DNA from 3 places in the Streptomyces marokkonensis genome. Region 1 is predicted to be linked to each of the others. Evidence: riboswitches for the same ligand, from Rfam matches in the RefSeq annotation. Region 1 holds a riboswitch; each other region holds the start of a gene.
The links. Region 1 has a riboswitch for cobalamin ahead of ABEA26_RS28965 (ribonucleoside-diphosphate reductase subunit alpha). Riboswitches for the same ligand answer to the same signal wherever they lie in the genome.

Region 1 (5,730 bases):
GGGCTTCCTGGCCGCCCGCTGGCGCCGGGCCGCGAACGACCAGAGCCTCGACGAGTGGGGCCTGGGCGGCCGCTCGTTCGGCACCTGGGTCACCTGGTTCCTGCTGGGCGGCGACCTGTACACCGCGTACACCTTCGTGGCCGTACCGGCGGCGATCTACGCGGCGGGCGCGGCCGGCTTCTTCGCGGTGCCGTACACGATCCTGGTCTACCCCCTGATCTTCACCTTCCTGCCGCGGCTGTGGTCGGTCTCCCACAAGCACGGGTACGTGACGACCTCGGACTTCGTGCGCGGCCGGTTCGGCTCGAAAGGGCTGTCGCTGGCAGTCGCCGTGACCGGCATCCTGGCCACGATGCCGTACATCGCGCTCCAGTTGGTCGGCATCCAGGCCGTGCTGGACGTGATGGGCGTCGGCGGCGGCGAGGACACCAACTGGTTCGTCAAGGACCTGCCCCTGCTGATCGCCTTCGGCGTGCTGGCCGCGTACACGTACTCGTCGGGGCTGCGCGCGCCCGCGCTGATCGCGTTCGTCAAGGACACGCTGATCTACATCGTGATCGCGGTGGCCATCATCTACATCCCGATCAAGCTCGGCGGCTTCGACGACATCTTCGCCGCGGCGAACGACAAGTTCACCGAGTCGGGCAACGGCGGACTGGTGCCGGACCACGGCGGCCAGTGGACGTACGCCACCCTGGCGCTCGGCTCGGCGCTCGCGCTCTTCATGTACCCACACTCGATCACCGCGACGCTGTCCTCGCGCAGCCGTGAGGTGATCCGGCGCAACACCACCATCCTGCCGCTGTACTCGCTGATGCTGGGCCTGCTCGCGCTGCTGGGCTTCATGGCGATCGCGGCGGGCGTGCAGGTGAAGAACGGGCAGCTGGCGATCCCCCAGCTGTTCGAGAACATGTTCCCGGACTGGTTCGCCGGCGTGGCCTTCGCGGCGATCGGCATCGGGGCCCTGGTCCCGGCGGCGATCATGTCGATCGCCGCCGCGAACCTCTTCACCCGCAACATCTACAAGGACTTCATCAAGCCGGACGCCACCCCGGCCCAGGAGACGAAGGTCTCCAAGCTGACGTCCCTGCTGGTGAAGGTAGGTGCGCTGGTCTTCGTCCTCGGCATGGACAAGACGGTCGCGATCAACTTCCAGCTGCTCGGCGGCATCTGGATCCTGCAGACCTTCCCGGCCCTGGTCGGCGGCCTGTTCACCCGCTGGTTCCACCGCTGGGCGCTGCTCGGCGGCTGGGCGGTCGGCATGGTCTACGGCACGGTCGCCGCGTACGGTGTCGCCTCGCCGACGCAGAAGCACTTCGGCGGCTCCTCGAAGGAGATCCCCGGCATCGGCGAGATCGGCTACATCGGCCTCACCGCCTTCGTGCTGAACGTCCTGGTCACCGTGGTCCTGACCTTCGTCATGAGGGCCTTCAAGGCGCCCGACGGCGTCGACGAGACGAAGCCGGGCGACTACACGGCGGACGCCGGCGACCCGGGCGTCGAGACGGAGCTGCCGCCGGCCACGGCGGGTACCTCGCACTGACCTGCGGTACGCGACCGGTACGCGGCGGGCCGTCGGAGAAATCCGGCGGCCCGTTGTCGTACCCGTCCGGCACACTCGGCGTCATGGACTTCGTGATCCGGCAGGCGGCGACGGACGAGTACGGCACCCTCGGTGAGATCACCGCGCGGGCCTATCTTCGCGACGGCCTCCTCGACTTCGGCGAGGACGACGCGTACCTCGGTGAGCTGAGGGACGTGGCGAAGCGCGCGGCGGCCGCCGAGGTGCTGGTCGCGGCGGCGGACGGCCGGGTGCTCGGCGGCGTGACCTTCGTGCCGTCCGGTGGCCCGATGGCCGACGTCGCCCGGACCGGCGAGGCCGAGATACGGATGCTCGCCGTCGCCCGCGAGGCACGCGGACGCGGGGTGGGCGAGGCCCTCGTACGGGCCTGCGTCGACCGGTCCCGGGCCGTCGAGCGCTGCGCGCGCGTCGTGCTGTCGACCCAGCGCACCATGCGCACCGCCCACCGTCTCTACGCACGACTGGGCTTCACCCGCACCCCCGACCGCGACTGGAACCCGCTGCCGGAGCTCGACGACATCACGCTCCTCGCCTACGAAATGACGCTCTGACACCTGCACCACTTCTCGACGATCCCTCCGCGACACAACATCTGGGGGGCGTTCGCCGAACCCGGCACAAGATGTATGCTCATGCTCGCTGTCGCCGCAGGGGAATCCGGTGCGAATCCGGAACTGTCCCGCAACGGTGTACTTGTGCGCTCATGTGCGCGAGTCCAGTCCGAGGACCTGTCGACAGTGCGCCCGGCCGTCCCGGTCCGGGTGCCATGACGTCCGGGCCTCGTGGAGTGGGCCGGTGGACGCGACGCCGCGTGCGCTCGTGAGCTGCCCCCTGCCCTCCGCCAGGCCCCGTGCCGAGCGAGGGAGTGCCCCCACGTGACCATCGCGCCAGCCGACCCGGTTTCAGCGACCCCGGTGACGACCTCAGCAACCCCAAGGACCCCGGTGGCCCCGGCGACCGGGGAGTCCGACGGCCCCGGTGCCGCCCTGCTGCGGACCCTGACCGGGCTGACCGCCGACCTCCCCGGCGCCGACCCCGGCCGGGTCGCCGCCGCCGCACTGCGCGGCCGGTCCGCCCACGCGGACGAGTCCGAGCTGCGCGAGCTCGCCACCGAGGCGGCAGCCGGTCTGATCTCCGAGGACCCGGTCTACTCCCGGCTGGCCGCCCGGCTGCTGACCATCGGCATCCGCGCCGAGGCCGCCTCCCAGGGCGTCACCAGCTTCACCGAGTCGGTCGCCACCGGCCACCGCGAGGGCCTGATCGCCGACCGCACCGCCGAGTTCGTCCGGTCGCACGCGGACCGCCTGGACGCGCTGGTCGACCCGGCCGCCGACGACCGCTTCGGCTACTTCGGGCTGCGCACCCTGCACAGCCGCTACCTGCTCCGGCACCCGCTCACCCGCAGGCCCGTCGAGACGCCCCAGCACTTCCTGCTGCGCGTCGCCGCCGGGCTCGCCGAGGACGACACCGTACGGTCGTTCGACGAAGTGGCCGCGCTCTACGCGCTGATGAGCCGCCTGGACTACCTGCCTTCCTCCCCCACCCTGTTCAACTCGGGGACCCGGCACGCCCAGATGTCGTCCTGCTACCTGCTGGACTCCCCCAAGGACGAGCTGGACTCCCTCTACGACCGGCTCCACCAGGTCGCCCGCCTCTCCAAGCACGCCGGCGGCATCGGCATCGCCTACTCCCGTGTCCGCGCCCGGGGATCGCTGATCCGCGGCACCAACGGGCATTCCAACGGCATCGTGCCGTTCCTGAAGACGCTGGACGCCTCGGTCGCCGCCGTGAACCAGGGCGGCCGGCGCAAGGGCGCGGCGGCGGTGTACCTGGAGACCTGGCACGCGGACATCGAGGAGTTCCTGGAGCTGCGGGACAACACCGGCGAGGACGCCCGCCGCACCCACAACCTGAACCTGGCGCACTGGGTCCCCGACGAGTTCATGCGCCGGGTGGACACCGACGGACAGTGGTCGCTGTTCTCCCCCGTCGACGTGCCCGCGCTGACGGACCTGTGGGGCGAGGAGTTCGACGCCGCCTACCGCGAGGCCGAAGCCGCGGGTCTGGCCCGCAGGACCCTCCCCGCCCGTGAGCTGTACGGCCGCATGATGCGCACCCTCGCGCAGACCGGCCAGGGCTGGATGACCTTCAAGGACACCGCCAACCGCACCGCCAACCAGACCGCCGAGCCGGGCCACGTCGTCCACTCCTCCAACCTCTGCACGGAGATCCTGGAGGTCACCGACGACGGGGAGACGGCGGTCTGCAACCTGGGCTCGGTGAACCTGGGCGCGTTCGTGGACCCGGACTCCCAGGACATCGACTGGGAGCGCCTGGACGCCACCGTCCGCACCGCCGTCACCTTCCTGGACCGGGTGGTCGACATCAACTTCTACCCGACCGAGCAGGCGGGGCGTTCCAACGCCCGCTGGCGCCCGGTGGGCCTGGGCGCGATGGGCCTCCAGGACGTCTTCTTCCAGCTGCGCCTGCCCTTCGACTCGGCCGAGGCGAAGACCCTTTCCACCCGCATCGCCGAGCGGATCATGCTCGCCGCGTACGAGACGTCCGCCGGCCTCGCCGAGCGCCGCGGCCCCGCGCCGGCCTGGGAGAAGACCCGTACCGCCCGGGGCGTGCTGCACCCCGACCACTACGGCGTCGAGCCCACCTGGCCCGAGCGCTGGGCGGCCCTGCGCCAGCGCGTCGCCACGACCGGCCTGCGCAACTCCCTGCTCCTGGCCATCGCGCCGACCGCCACCATCGCCTCCATCGCGGGCGCCTACGAGTGCATCGAGCCGCAGGTGTCCAACCTGTTCAAGCGCGAGACGCTGTCCGGCGAGTTCCTCCAGGTCAACTCGTACCTGGTGGACGACCTCAAGCGGCTCGGCGTGTGGGACGCCCGCACCCGCGAGGCGCTGCGCGAGGCGAACGGCTCGGTGCAGGGCTTCGGCTGGATCCCCGAGGAGGTCCGCGCGCTGTACCGCACCGCCTGGGAGATCCCGCAGCGCGGACTGATCGACATGGCTGCCGCCCGCACCCCGTACCTCGACCAGGCCCAGTCGCTGAACCTGTTTCTGGAGACGCCGACCATCGGGAAGCTCTCCTCGATGTACGCGTACGCCTGGAAGCAGGGCCTGAAGACCACCTACTACCTGCGTTCGCGCCCGGCAACCCGCATCGCTCGCGCCGCCGCCCGGACCACCGTCCCCGCGCAGGCCGCCCCCGCCCCCGACGCGGTCGCCTGCTCCCTGGAAAACCCCGAGTCCTGCGAGGCCTGTCAGTAATGAACGAGAACACGAAGAACCTGCTCGACCCGGGCTTCGAACTGACGCTGCGCCCCATGCGCTACCCGGACTTCTACGAACGGTACCGGGACGCCATCAAGAACACCTGGCACGTGGAGGAGGTCGACCTCCACTCGGACGTCACCGACCTGGAGAAGCTGAGCCCCGAGGAGCAGCACCTGATCGGCCGGCTGGTGGCCTTCTTCGCCACCGGTGACTCGATCGTCGCGAACAACCTGGTGCTCACGCTCTACAAGCACATCAACTCCCCGGAGGCGCGGCTGTACCTGAGCCGGCAGCTGTTCGAGGAGGCCGTGCACGTCCAGTTCTACCTGACTCTGCTGGACACCTATCTGCCCGACCCTCAGGACCGCAACGCGGCCTTCGCGGCGGTCGAGAACATCGCCTCGATCCGCGAGAAGGCCGGATTCTGCTTCAAGTGGATGGACTCGGTCGAGTCGATCGACCGGCTGGAGACCACGGCCGACCGCCGCCGTTTCCTGCTCAACCTCATCTGCTTCGCCGCGTGCATCGAGGGACTGTTCTTCTACGGTGCCTTCGCCTACGTCTACTGGTTCCGCAGCCGGGGCCTGCTGCACGGCCTGGCCACCGGCACCAACTGGGTGTTCCGGGACGAGACGATGCACATGTCCTTCGCCTTCGACGTCGTCGACACCGTGCGCAAGGAGGAACCGGAGCTGTTCGACGACGCGCTCGAGCGGCAGGTCACCGACATGCTGAGGGAGGCCGTCGAGGCCGAGCTGCAGTTCGCGCGCGACCTGTGCGGTGACGGCCTCCCGGGCATGAACACCGACTCGATGCGGCAGTACCTGGAGTGCGTCGCCGATCAGCGCCTGACGCGCCTCG
Region 2 (5,730 bases), on a different contig from region 1:
GATGGTCGCCGAGGTCGTAGTACGTGTCGGTCACGGTGCTGACTCCGATCTCGGATGAGTGGGCACGGCGTACGGGGCGCCCCGAGCAGCGGAGGCCGGGTCGTTCCCGCGCGGTTCCGTGCGTATCCTTATTCAATACGCACCGTACCGTATTTAAAAAAGGTCCTCATGCCTCCTCGGCGTCACTCACGGCTGGAAGGCGATGAAGAGCATCGCCGAGGACGAGTGAACCCACCGGCACCGCGCCGGTAGTCAGCGCGTGCACGGCGGCGGGAGGACTCCCGCGCCGAGCAGAGTTCCGAGGGTGCCCGCCGCCCAGGACGCCTTGCGACTTCCCGCGGTCAAAGACACCGGCACCGGCCGGCCCGGATCCTTCGAACGGACCGGTGACGTCGTACGCCGGGTGCACCTGCGGTGTTCAAGTCCCACGCCTGGCCCGAGACCCGCGCCTCCCTGGAGAACCTGGTCGCCGCCGCCCGCAGTGAGCTGTCCGCTTTCTGACCGAGGAACGCGGTGGGCCGGGACACCACAAGCGTCCCGTCCCCGTGCCACAGCGCCGTCGTGACCAAGGTGTGCCACAGCCTCCTCCGTCCGCCCCGTCCGCCCCGTCCGCCCCGTCGGCCGGGCGGAGACAGCGGTACCTCACCGCGGCACACCTCCGGCCAGCCCGCAGTCACCGCACTTCAAGCCGTTCGGCGCACGGTAGTAGAGGCAGCAACTCCGGCGGCGGAACACGAGGTCGGGGCGGACGAGTACACCGGTGCCCGACAGGCGTCCGGTGTTCAGCAGCGCGGTCGTGAGGCCGGTGAGCGGTCCGCGTTCGGCGGGACGGAGTGTGTGCAGGGCGTGGGCCGCCCCGGCGAGCGCCGACGCCGAATTGCCGTCCAGCAGACGCGGGGCGACTTTGACGCGCAGTCCGTCGGCCAGTGCCGACAGATGATCCGTCACCTGCTCGTACAGGACGCGGACGGGACCGTCATCGAGCCGGTCGGCGTACCAGCCGTCCGGGCGGGGCACCCGGAGAGCCGGTCCGTCTTCGGCCCGCTGCAGTCCCTCCAGGTCGGGGACGATCCCGTGCAGGACGACGCAGGCGAGTGCCGGTGACCAGAGGCGGGCGGCGTGGCCGAGCTGGGCGATGGATACGGCGACGCGTGGCTCCGGAGTGCGGTGGCGGCGTGCGACGGCTGCGGCGAGGTCGGTGAAACCCGCGGCATAGGAGCGGGCGACCGGATGCCAGCCGTCGTCCGGTCCGCCGACCTGCAGGGCGAAGAAGCCGTCGAGGCCGGCCACGTCGTGCAGGGCGGCGGCAACGGACGCCGTCGAGGCCCGGGCTCCGTGCACGGCTTTTGTCCTCCCTCCGGCTTCCGTCCGTACGGTCAGGAGGCCGTACGCCGTCGCCGCGGCGGCGTGATGGCGTACAGGTCGAGGATGTCCGGCAACGGTGCCACGCCGGGGCCGCCCGCGCGTGCCCAGGCGGCGATGTCCTCGGTCGCGTCCGGGTCGTTGACCAGCCCCAGCCAGACGGGACGGGCACCGGCCACCCTGCCCTCGGCTGAAGGCAGTACGACGATGACGTTGGCCTGGTCGCAGACGTCGAGGCAGTCGGAGACGCGTACCGGTGCCGCGGTGCGCAGGCGTTCGGTCTGGGCCGTGTGGTCGACGCCGGTCACTTTGGGGCTGCCGCAGCAGCAGTCGCGGCACACGACGATGCGGCACGGCACCTTGCCGGCCCCCGCTTCGGCCCTCGCGTCGTGAGTCGTTCGTCCGGTCGGCGTTGCGAGCATGCGGTGCCGTCCCTCTCTCCGGGGAGCTCCGCCCCGGTGGTCCGTCGAGGAGGCGACCGCGTGAGTCTCCTGGCTCTCGGGTCGATGCTCGTCCCGGCCTTCCCGCCCGCTGCCGGGCAGTGGCCTGTCGGGACGCGCTCGCCGATCACAGTGGCGGGACCGCGCCGGTTTCACACCGGCTTCCTCGTTCCGCCGTCGCCTTGTCGCCGGACATCATCCCACCCCGGGACGCCGTGCCAACCGACCGGTGCCGGCCCTCAGTCCGTCTCCTGGGAGTGCGGGGCCGTCGCGGGCGGATGGGTCGGGCGGTCCCGTCCGCCGTCGCGGCCGGACACCACCACGATGACCAACCCGACGATGACGGCTCCGGCGACGACGCGTCCGACCGCACGCGCCCACCAGGCCGGGCGGGCCGCGCCCATGCCTCCCTTCGGCGAGCCCAGCCGTTCAGCCCGCCGGGCAGGTCTCAGCAGACGCAGCAACAGCAGCCCCGCGACGGGTACTTGCAGCAGCCACAGGACAGTGCGCGGCCATTCCCCGTACCAGACGTTGGTTCCGTACAGGAGCGTATGCCACACGCTCAGCACGTAGACGACGATCACGAAACGGTGCAGCCGCCGCCAGGTGTTCGCTCCGATGCGGTGCCGGACGTAGAACAGCAGCCCCAGCGGAATCGCCAGGTACAGGGCGCCCTGCCCGAGCGGGATGGCGATCCGGCCGGTTCCGGAGTCGTACCAGCCAGGGACGAAGCTGTCGGCGAAGCCCACCCACAGCCGCTCGGCCCAGTCCACCTTCGTCTCGTAGCGCACGAGTTCCGCCGCGAACATGAGCGCGTGGGCGAACATCAGCGCCATCGTCGTCAGACTCGTGGTGCGGTGCCAGCGCTCCAGTACCTGCCGGGAGACCGGCAGCCGGGCAGGGCGTGGCCCCGACAGCAGCAGACCGAGCATGACCGTGCCCCAGGCCCACAGCAGTCCCGACCATCCGAACGCCTGGCTGAGCAGGTACATCCAGTAGGTGCCGGCATCGTCCATGAACGGCATGACCGCGACGGTGTCCGAAGCACCCGACTCCATGCGCGCCCACAAGAACGCGAACACGAGCGCCGTGACCACCACCGCCGCGGAGGCGTCCGGCAGGGCGGAGCGCAGATCGCCGCGCAGCGCGACGCGGTCCCCGGGGGGCCGTCCCCGCCCGGGCGGCGCTTCTGCCCCGTCTTCGTCCGGCCTCGCTTCTGACGTCATCAGGGGCCTCCCGGGCACGGGCCACCGCGGCAGCGGTGCGCATGTGTCGTGAGGCAGCAAGTCTGGCTGATGGGGCAGCGATCCTCAGAGGTGATATCCAGCCAGAGCCGCCACGACACCTGCACAGGGGACACGCGGACATCGCTGGAGAGCCGGCTCGATCGGGTGCTCGCCGCCATCGACTGCACCGACCGGTTCGCTCACGTGGAGTTCGTGCTGACCGCCGACGGCCCGGAAGTGGTGGAGGTCAATCCCCGCATCGGGGGTGCGCTGGTCGGGGAGGGTCTGTGCCGGGTGCTCGGCGTCAACGCGTACGAGGCGATGATCGAGTCCGCGCTCGGTCGCCGCCCCGGTCCGATGGACGCGGACTGCCCCGGCGGTCCGGCCCTCGCCTCTGTTCTCGGCTACCCTGCCGCCCCCGGGGTGTTCACCGGCGTCAATGGGCTCGACCGGCTCGCCGACATGCCGGGAACACCCGCCTGGTACCCGGTCCTCGCGATCCGGGCGCTGGTCCTGACGTGCTGCGGTGTCGCGCTCCACCTGCCCGCCAACAAGGCGTACCTCGTGCACGGCGTCGACGACGAGCGCCGTCCGGCGTTCCTGTCGGCGGGCAACGCGACACTCAACGCCGGGACGGCGGTCGGCCCGCCCATCGCCGGACCATTCGTCCTGCCCTCGCCCGGCCGGCTGTTCGCGGCCGTCACGGCGCTGTTCCTCGCGGTCACAGCGGGACACGCACGGCTGTCCGGAACCGGCGGGGCGGGACGCACCCCACCGCGCGAAGCGTGCCGAAGGCGCGGGGCGTACGGCCGGCCCGCACGCCCTTTCGCCGCCGGCTCGGAGGAACGTAGGATCACCTGGTCATCGCCGCGACGGGAGACAGGAAGCCGGTGCGAATCCGGCACGGTCCCGCCACTGTGACCGGGGAGCGCCCCTCCGACATGCCACTGCGCACGGCGCGGGAAGGCGGAGGGAACGTCGATCCGGGAGTCAGGACACTGGTCCGTCGCGGGCCCGTCCCAAGGAGCGCGGACTCCAGGAGGCTTCACGTGTCCCAGCTGTTCACCCCTGCCCGCACGCGCGGGTTCCTTCGTGCCACGGCCGCTGCCGTGTCTCTCACGTCAGTGCTGCTGACCGCCGGCTGCGGTTCGTCCGACGAGAGCCGTGGGGACGCGAAGGCCGGCGCGGCCGTGCCCGCGGGCTTCCCGGTCACGATCGACAACTGCGGTGTGAAGACGACGTACGACAGGCCGCCGTCGCGGGTGGTCACCATCCACCAGCACCCGGCCGAGCTCATGCTCGCCCTCGGCCTGAAGGACCGCCTGGTCGGAACGGCCTTCCCCGACTCCGCCGTCCTGCCCGAGCTGAAGAAGGACTACGAGTCCGTCCCGGAACTGGCGGAGAGGGAACCGTCCTTCGAGACCGTCCTGGACGCCGAACCCGACCTCGTCCTCGGCGGCTACGGCAGCGCCTTCGACGAGAACGAGGGCCGCTCCCGCGAGGCGTTCGCCGACGTCGGCATCGACACCTACCTCAATCGCGAGTACTGCGGCGATAAGCGGGTGACGATGAAGGACACCTACGCCGAGATCCGCACCATCGGCACGATCTTCGGTGTCCCGGACCGGGCCGACGAACTGGTCGCCGACCTCGAAGGCCGCGTCGGCAAGGCCGCCGGCAAGGTCGAAGGCGAGCCCGAGGTGCCCGTCTTCGTCTACGACAGCGGCGACAAAAGCGCCTTCACCGCGGGCGGCAAGAGCCTGGGCACCGAACTGATCCGGCTGGCCGGCGGCGACAACGTCTTCACCGGCCTCGACGACGTCTTCGGTGACGTCTCCTGGGAGCAGGTCGTCGAGCGCAAGCCGGAAGTCATCGCCATCTATGACTACGCCGGTGCCGAAAGCGTCGAGGAGAAGAAGAAGTTCCTGCTCTCCCAGCCCGCGCTCGCCGACGTACCCGCCGTCAGGAACAAGCGGTTCGTCGTCCTGCCGCTGACCGCCACCCTGGTCGGCATCCGCTCGGCCTACGCGGTCGAGGACCTGGCCCGCGGGCTGCACCCGAAGAGCTTCCGGTGACTCAGGCCGCCACCGGCGCGCACGCCGAACGGACGGTGCAACGGCAAGACGCCACCGGCTCGGGAACAGGCCGTACGCGGCTGGCCGTCACACTGCTGGTGCTCACCGCGTTGCTCGTCGTCTCCGCCACGGCGGGCCTCGCGATCGGCTCCGTACATGTACCGCCGGGCCAGGTGTGGGGCATCGTGACGCACGCGCTGGGCGCCGACTGGCAGGAACCGGACTGGTCAAGAGCCCGGGAGACCATCGTGGTGGACGTGCGGGCGCCGCGGGTGCTGCTCGGTGCGGTCACCGGCGCCGGCCTGGCGGTGATCGGCACCGCGCTGCAGGCCCTGGTGCGGAACCCTCTCGCAGAGCCGTACCTGCTCGGCGTCTCCTCCGGGGCGTCGCTCGGCGCGGTCTCGGTGATCGTGTTCGGCGTCACCCTCTTCGGGCCCCTCTCCCTGTCGGTGGCCGCCTTCGTGGGCGCCCTGGGCGCACTCCTGCTCGTGTACGCCACCGCCCGCACCGGCGGACGCATCACCTCATCGCGGCTGGTGCTGTCCGGGGTGGCGATCGCGGCGGTGCTCACGGCCGTCCTCGATCTGCTGCTGCTCACCACCGACCGGGGCAACGAGGCCCGCGCGG
Region 3 (5,730 bases), on a different contig from region 1:
CCCGTGGACACGGGTCGCCGATCGCGGATCCCCTGGACACGGGTCGCCGGGCGCCGGTCGCGGATACCGCGCCCCCGTGGGTGCCGGACTCCCCCGGCCCGGCGGTCGGGCAGCCCTGCCTCAGCTCCGCTGCCCGTACCCCCGCAGCCGTTCCGCCACCTCCGTCAGCTGGCCTTCCGTCAGGAGTGACGGTGTGCGGCCCGGCACCGAGGAGGCCGTCAGCCAGAGGCGGCACATCCACTCCAGTTGGGCCGTGCGGTCGTAGGCCTGGTCCAGGGAGGCGCCGTAGGTGAGCGTGCCGTGGTTCTGGAGGAGGCAGCCGGTGCGGTCGGTGAGGGCGTCGAGCACGGTGCGGGCCAGCTCGTCGGTGCCGTAGGCCGCGTAGGGGGCGACCCGGACGGGGCCGCCGAGCGCGGCGGCCATGTAGTGGACCGGCGGGAGCTCGGGGACGAGCACCGAGACCGCCGTCGCGTGCACGGCGTGGGTGTGGACGACGGCCCGGGCGTCGCTGGCGCGGTACACGGCGAGGTGCATGGGCAGTTCGCTGGTGGGGACGAGAGTCCCGAGCACCTGCCGACCGTCGAGGTCGACGCCGGTCATGTCGTCCGGGGCCAGACGGTCGTAGGACACACCCGAAGGGGTGACCAGCACCGTGTCGTCGACGCGCACCGAGACGTTGCCGGACGTGCCGACCACCAGCCCGTCCGCCACCGTGCGCCGGGCCGTCGCGACGAGTGCCTCCCAGGCTGCCTCCCGGGCCGCCTCCCCGACCCGTTCCGCACCCCCGCATACGCGTCCGGCCTCCGAATACGTCACAGTCACCGCCTCCTCCCGGGCGCCCCGCGCCCCTGGTCCCGCCGCCGCGGACCGGCGGCGCGGCGATCCTGCCAGGCACGTCTCCGGAGAGCATCGGGTCGGACACACAGAGGGAGGCGGTAGCGCCGGTTCCGGTCACCGTGACGCCCGGCCCAGTTCATCTTCCGTTCACTCTGGTTACCTACGTTCGACGCGCCAATGACCTCGAACGATTGCCTGGGTAAATGGAAAGCTTCTCGCTGATCCTCGCGATTGTGGTGGTAACCGCACTCGCGTTCGATTTCACGAACGGTTTCCACGACACCGCGAACGCGATGGCAACGACCATTTCGACCGGTGCGCTCAAGCCCAAGGTGGCGGTGGCGATGTCCGCCGTCCTCAACCTTGTCGGCGCCTTCCTCTCCGTGGAGGTCGCCAACACGATCTCCAAAGGTCTCGTCGACGAGACCGGCATCCGCCCCGAGGTCATCTTCGCCGCCCTGGTCGGCGCGATCCTCTGGAACCTGCTGACCTGGCTGGTCGGACTCCCGTCCAGTTCCTCGCACGCCCTCATGGGCGGCCTGATCGGTGCCGCGGTCGCCTCGGCGGGCGTCGACGCGGTCAACGGCGACGCGCTCGTCACCAAGGTGCTCCTCCCGGCCCTCGCCGCCCCGCTCGTCGCGGGCCTCGCGGCGTTGCTCGGCGCACGGCTGACGTACAAGCTCGGCCGCAAGGCCGACGGCAAGGCCGCCGCGAAGGGCTACCGCGCCGGGCAGATCGCCTCCGCCGGGCTGGTCTCGCTGGCCCACGGCACCAACGACGCCCAGAAGACGATGGGCATCATCACCCTCGCCCTGGTCGCCGGCGGCTCCCTCGCCCCCGACTCCGACCCGCCCATGTGGGTCATCCTCTCCGCGGGCGTCGCCATCGCGCTCGGCACCTACCTCGGCGGCTGGCGCATCATCCGCACCATGGGCAAGGGGCTGACCGACCTCCAGCCGCAGCAGGGTTTCGCCGCCCAGACCAGCGCCGCCACGGTCATCCTGGCCTCCTCCCACCTCGGCTTCTCCCTCTCCACCACGCACTCGGTCTCCGGCGCGGTGATGGGTGCGGGCCTCGGCCGCAAGGGCGGCGTGGTGCGCTGGTCCACGGCCACCCGGATGTTCGTGGCCTGGGGTCTCACCCTGCCGGCCGCGGCCCTGGTCGCCGCGATCGCCGAGTGGGTCTGCGGCCTGGGTGACTGGGGCACCGCCCTCGTCGCGGTCTTCCTGGTCACCTCCAGCGCCGCCATCTGGAAGCTCTCCCGGCGCGAGGTCGTCGACCACACCAACGTCGTCGACACCGACGAGCCCGACACGTCCGGCGTGGTGACCACGGCGATGGCCGCCGTCTCCCCGCCCCCGGCGGGCGTGACCGAGGACCTGGCGGCCTCCGCCCCGGCCTCCGCGCCCGACTCCAAGGCCCCGTCGGCCACCACCACCGTCTGAGCCCGCGCCCCGGGTACGAAGGAAGCGAAGAACCTCCATGGACATCGACTGGGCAGCTCTCGGCTCCGTCTTCGGGGTCAGCCTCGTGGCCACCGTGGCCCTGGTGGGCCTGTTCACCCTCGGCATCGTCGGCCTCTCCCGCCAGGAGCGGGCCGCCGAGCAGGGCGGCTCCGCGGCCCTCGCGGTCACCGGCGCGTACGCGTGCTTCGCGGCCTGCCTGGCGGCGGTGGCGTACGGGATATACCTGATCGTCGCCTGACACACGAGCATCGTCGGACACACGTGCGCCGCCCGACGCACGAACGCCGCCCGACGCGCGAACGTGTCGGCCCACGAACGACGCCTGACCCTCGGCGCACACCAGTGAGGCGGGGCGCGGAACGGACTCCAATCCTCCCGCGCCCCGCCTTTTCCCGTGCCGGCGCGCGCCTTTGGCGTGTGGGCCTTCGCACACTCCCCCACCGCAGGTCAACGCCAGGTTGACGGGTGTCGACGGTGCGTGGTGGACTGCCGGAGCCAATGCGGCGACAGGAGAGGAAGCCCGGTGCGAATCCGGCGCGGTCCCGCCACTGTGACCGGGGAGCGATCCCCGGGAGCCAGGAACTCTCATCGCCGTACTTCTTCCAACCAGGGCGCGGACACCCTGAGTGAGGACCCATCGCCATGCGCGGCTGCCGTTCCAGGCTCACCAGCGACACTCTTCGTCTCCCTCTCTCCACGGCCGGTTGAACCGTGCGTGCCGAACGCGTCTTCGCGTACGGCGCCGCCGCCGGCCTTCTCGGTGACCTCCTCCTCGGCGATCCACGCCGCGGACACCCGGTCGCCGCGTTCGGCCGTGCCGCCGGTGCCGTGGAACGGGTGCTGTGGCGTGACCACCGGGGCTGGGGCGCGCTGCACACCGCCGTGTGCGCCGGTGGCGTCGCCGCCCTCGGGCTGGCCGCCACCCGCTCCGTACGCCACTCCCCCGCCGCCTCCGTCGCACTGACCGCCGCGGCCACCTGGTCGGTCGTCGGCGGCACCTCGCTCGCTCGTGAGGCGAGCGCCATCGGCCGCGCCCTGGAGGCCGGCGACGTCGAGGCGGCCCGCACGCGGCTGCCGCACCTGTGCGGCCGGGATCCGCAGGCGCTGGACGCCGACGGGATCGCCCGGGCCGTCGTGGAGTCCGTCGCCGAGAACACCTCGGACGCGGTGGTGGGCGCCCTGGTGTGGGGCGCCGTGGCCGGGGTGCCGGGGCTGGTGGGCTTCCGGGCGGTGAACACTCTGGACGCGATGGTCGGCCACAAGTCGCCCAGGTACCGCCGCTACGGCTGGGCCTCGGCCCGGCTCGACGACCTCGCCGGCTGGCCGGGCGCCCGGCTGACCGCCGTCCTGGCCACCGCGGCCGGAGGCGATCCCCGGGGTGCCGTACGCGCCTGGCGCGCCGACGCCGCACAGCACCCGAGCCCCAACGCCGGTCCCGTGGAGACGTCGTTCGCGGGCGCCCTGGGCGTGCGGCTGGGCGGAACGCTCTCCTACGGCGGGCGGGTCGAGCACCGGCCCGTCCTCAACGGGGCCTCGGGGCGCGCCGTCCGGGCCGGTCGTGGCGACATCGAACGGGCGGTGAGGCTCTCCCGGCGCGTGGGCTGGCTGGCGCTGGGCGTGTGCGCGGGCGCGCGGCTGCTGGCCCGCCGGGCGGGCACGCGGGCGCTCACGAAGGGACGTGACTCATGAGCGGTGGCCTCCTCGTCGCCGGCACCACCTCCGACGCCGGCAAGAGCGTCGTCACCGCCGGGATCTGCCGCTGGCTGGTGCGTCAGGGCGTCAAGGTCGCGCCCTTCAAGGCGCAGAACATGTCGCTCAACTCCTTCGTCACCCGCGAGGGCGCCGAGATCGGGCGGGCGCAGGCCATGCAGGCCCAGGCATGCCGGGTGGAGCCGACCGCGCTGATGAACCCGGTGCTGCTCAAGCCGGGCGGCGAGCGCAGCAGTCAGGTCGTGCTGCTCGGCCGGGCGGTCGGTGAGATGAGCGCCCGCGGCTACCACGGCGGCCGGCAGCAGCGGTTGCTCGGCACGGTCCTCGACTGTCTGGCCGAGCTGCGGAGCACGTACGACGCGGTGATCTGCGAGGGGGCGGGCAGTCCCGCCGAGATCAACCTGCGCCGCACCGACATCGTGAACATGGGGATCGCCCGGGGTGCCGGACTTCCCGTCCTCGTCGTCGGCGACATCGACCGCGGGGGCGTCTTCGCCTCCTTCTTCGGCACGGTGGCGCTGCTGTCGCCCGAGGATCAGGCGCTGGTCGCCGGGTTCCTCGTCAACAAGTTCCGGGGCGACGTGTCGCTGCTGGAACCGGGCCTCGACATGCTCCACGGCCTCACCGGGCGGCGGACGTACGGAGTGCTGCCCTTCCGGCACGGGCTCGGTATCGACGAGGAGGACGGGCTGCGGGTGTCTCTGCGCGGGACCGTGCGGGAGTCCGCCGTCGCGTCGCCCGTCGGCGAGGACGTGCTGCGGGTCGCCGTCTGCGCCGTCCCTCTGATGTCCAACTTCACGGACGTGGACGCGCTGGCCGCCGAACCGGGTGTCGTGGTGCGCTTCGTGGACCGGCCGGAGGAGCTCGCGGACGCGGACCTCGTGGTCGTGCCGGGCACGCGCGGGACGGTGCGGGCGCTGGAGTGGCTGCGGGAGCGGGGGCTGGCGGACGCCCTCGTCCGCAGGGCCGCCGAGCAGCGGCCCGTGCTGGGCGTCTGCGGCGGCTACCAGCTGCTCGGCGAGCACATCGAGGACGAGGTCGAGTCGCGTGCCGGGCTCGTCGACGGGCTCGGACTGCTGCCCGTGCGGGTCCGGTTCGCCCGCGAGAAGACCCTCACCCGCCCGATGGGAAAGGCCCTCGGCGAGCGCGTAGAGGGGTACGAGATCCACCACGGGGTCGCCGAGGTCCTCGGCGGAGAGGCCTTCATCTCCGATGACGAAGGACACAGCCCGGAGGGCTGCCGGGTCGGCCAGACCTGGGGCACGCACTGGCACGGCTCGCTGGAGTCGGACGGCTTCCGGCGGGCGTTCCTGCGCGAGGTGGCCGCCGCCGCGGGCCGCCGCTTCGTGCCGGCCCCCGACACCTCGTTCGCCGCACTGCGCGAGGAACAGCTCGACCGGCTCGGCGACCTGATCGAACAGCACGCGGACACGGACGCGCTGTGGCGGCTCATCGAGTCCGGCGCGCCACAAGGACTGCCCTTCATTCCACCGGGAGCGCCCGCATGAGCACAGTGTTGTTGTTGTCGACCGCCGACACGGACCTGCTGGCGGCCCGCGCGTCGGACGCCGCCTACCGGATCGGCAACCCGACCCGGGTCGACGTGACGGAGGAGCTGCCCGCGCTCCTCGACGGCGCGGACATCGCCGTCGTACGTCTGCTGGGCGGCAAGCGCGCCTGGGAGGACGGGCTCGCCGCGCTGAAGGCCGCCGGTGTC

Region 2: linked by a shared signal. The riboswitch ahead of ABEA26_RS21985 (ABC transporter substrate-binding protein) and the one ahead of ABEA26_RS28965 (ribonucleoside-diphosphate reductase subunit alpha) in region 1 are both predicted to bind cobalamin.
Region 3: linked by a shared signal. The riboswitch ahead of ABEA26_RS05405 (cobalamin biosynthesis protein) and the one ahead of ABEA26_RS28965 (ribonucleoside-diphosphate reductase subunit alpha) in region 1 are both predicted to bind cobalamin.

The regions. Positions count from the first base shown of each region.
Region 1 is NZ_BAABCQ010000159.1:3,714-9,443, reverse strand. Features, by position in the region: gene mctP (monocarboxylate uptake permease MctP) at 1-1,543, shown strand, start outside; gene ABEA26_RS28970 (GNAT family N-acetyltransferase) at 1,627-2,133, shown strand; cobalamin riboswitch at 2,209-2,332, shown strand; gene ABEA26_RS28965 (ribonucleoside-diphosphate reductase subunit alpha) at 2,458-4,863, shown strand; gene ABEA26_RS28960 (ribonucleotide-diphosphate reductase subunit beta) at 4,863-5,730, shown strand, end outside.
Region 2 is NZ_BAABCQ010000092.1:7,487-13,216, reverse strand. Features, by position in the region: gene ABEA26_RS22010 (tetratricopeptide repeat protein) at 1-34, opposite strand, end outside; gene ABEA26_RS22005 ((2Fe-2S)-binding protein) at 643-1,341, opposite strand; gene ABEA26_RS22000 ((2Fe-2S) ferredoxin domain-containing protein) at 1,377-1,784, opposite strand; cobalamin riboswitch at 1,827-2,015, opposite strand; gene ABEA26_RS21995 (ferric reductase-like transmembrane domain-containing protein) at 2,042-3,028, opposite strand; gene ABEA26_RS21990 (hypothetical protein) at 3,077-3,949, shown strand; cobalamin riboswitch at 3,909-4,029, shown strand; gene ABEA26_RS21985 (ABC transporter substrate-binding protein) at 4,078-5,103, shown strand; gene ABEA26_RS21980 (FecCD family ABC transporter permease) at 5,100-5,730, shown strand, end outside.
Region 3 is NZ_BAABCQ010000014.1:19,721-25,450, reverse strand. Features, by position in the region: gene ABEA26_RS05420 (class II aldolase/adducin family protein) at 121-816, opposite strand; gene ABEA26_RS05415 (inorganic phosphate transporter) at 1,041-2,282, shown strand; gene ABEA26_RS05410 (hypothetical protein) at 2,320-2,541, shown strand; cobalamin riboswitch at 2,770-2,907, shown strand; gene ABEA26_RS05405 (cobalamin biosynthesis protein) at 3,015-3,992, shown strand; gene ABEA26_RS05400 (cobyric acid synthase) at 3,989-5,521, shown strand; gene cobN (cobaltochelatase subunit CobN) at 5,518-5,730, shown strand, end outside.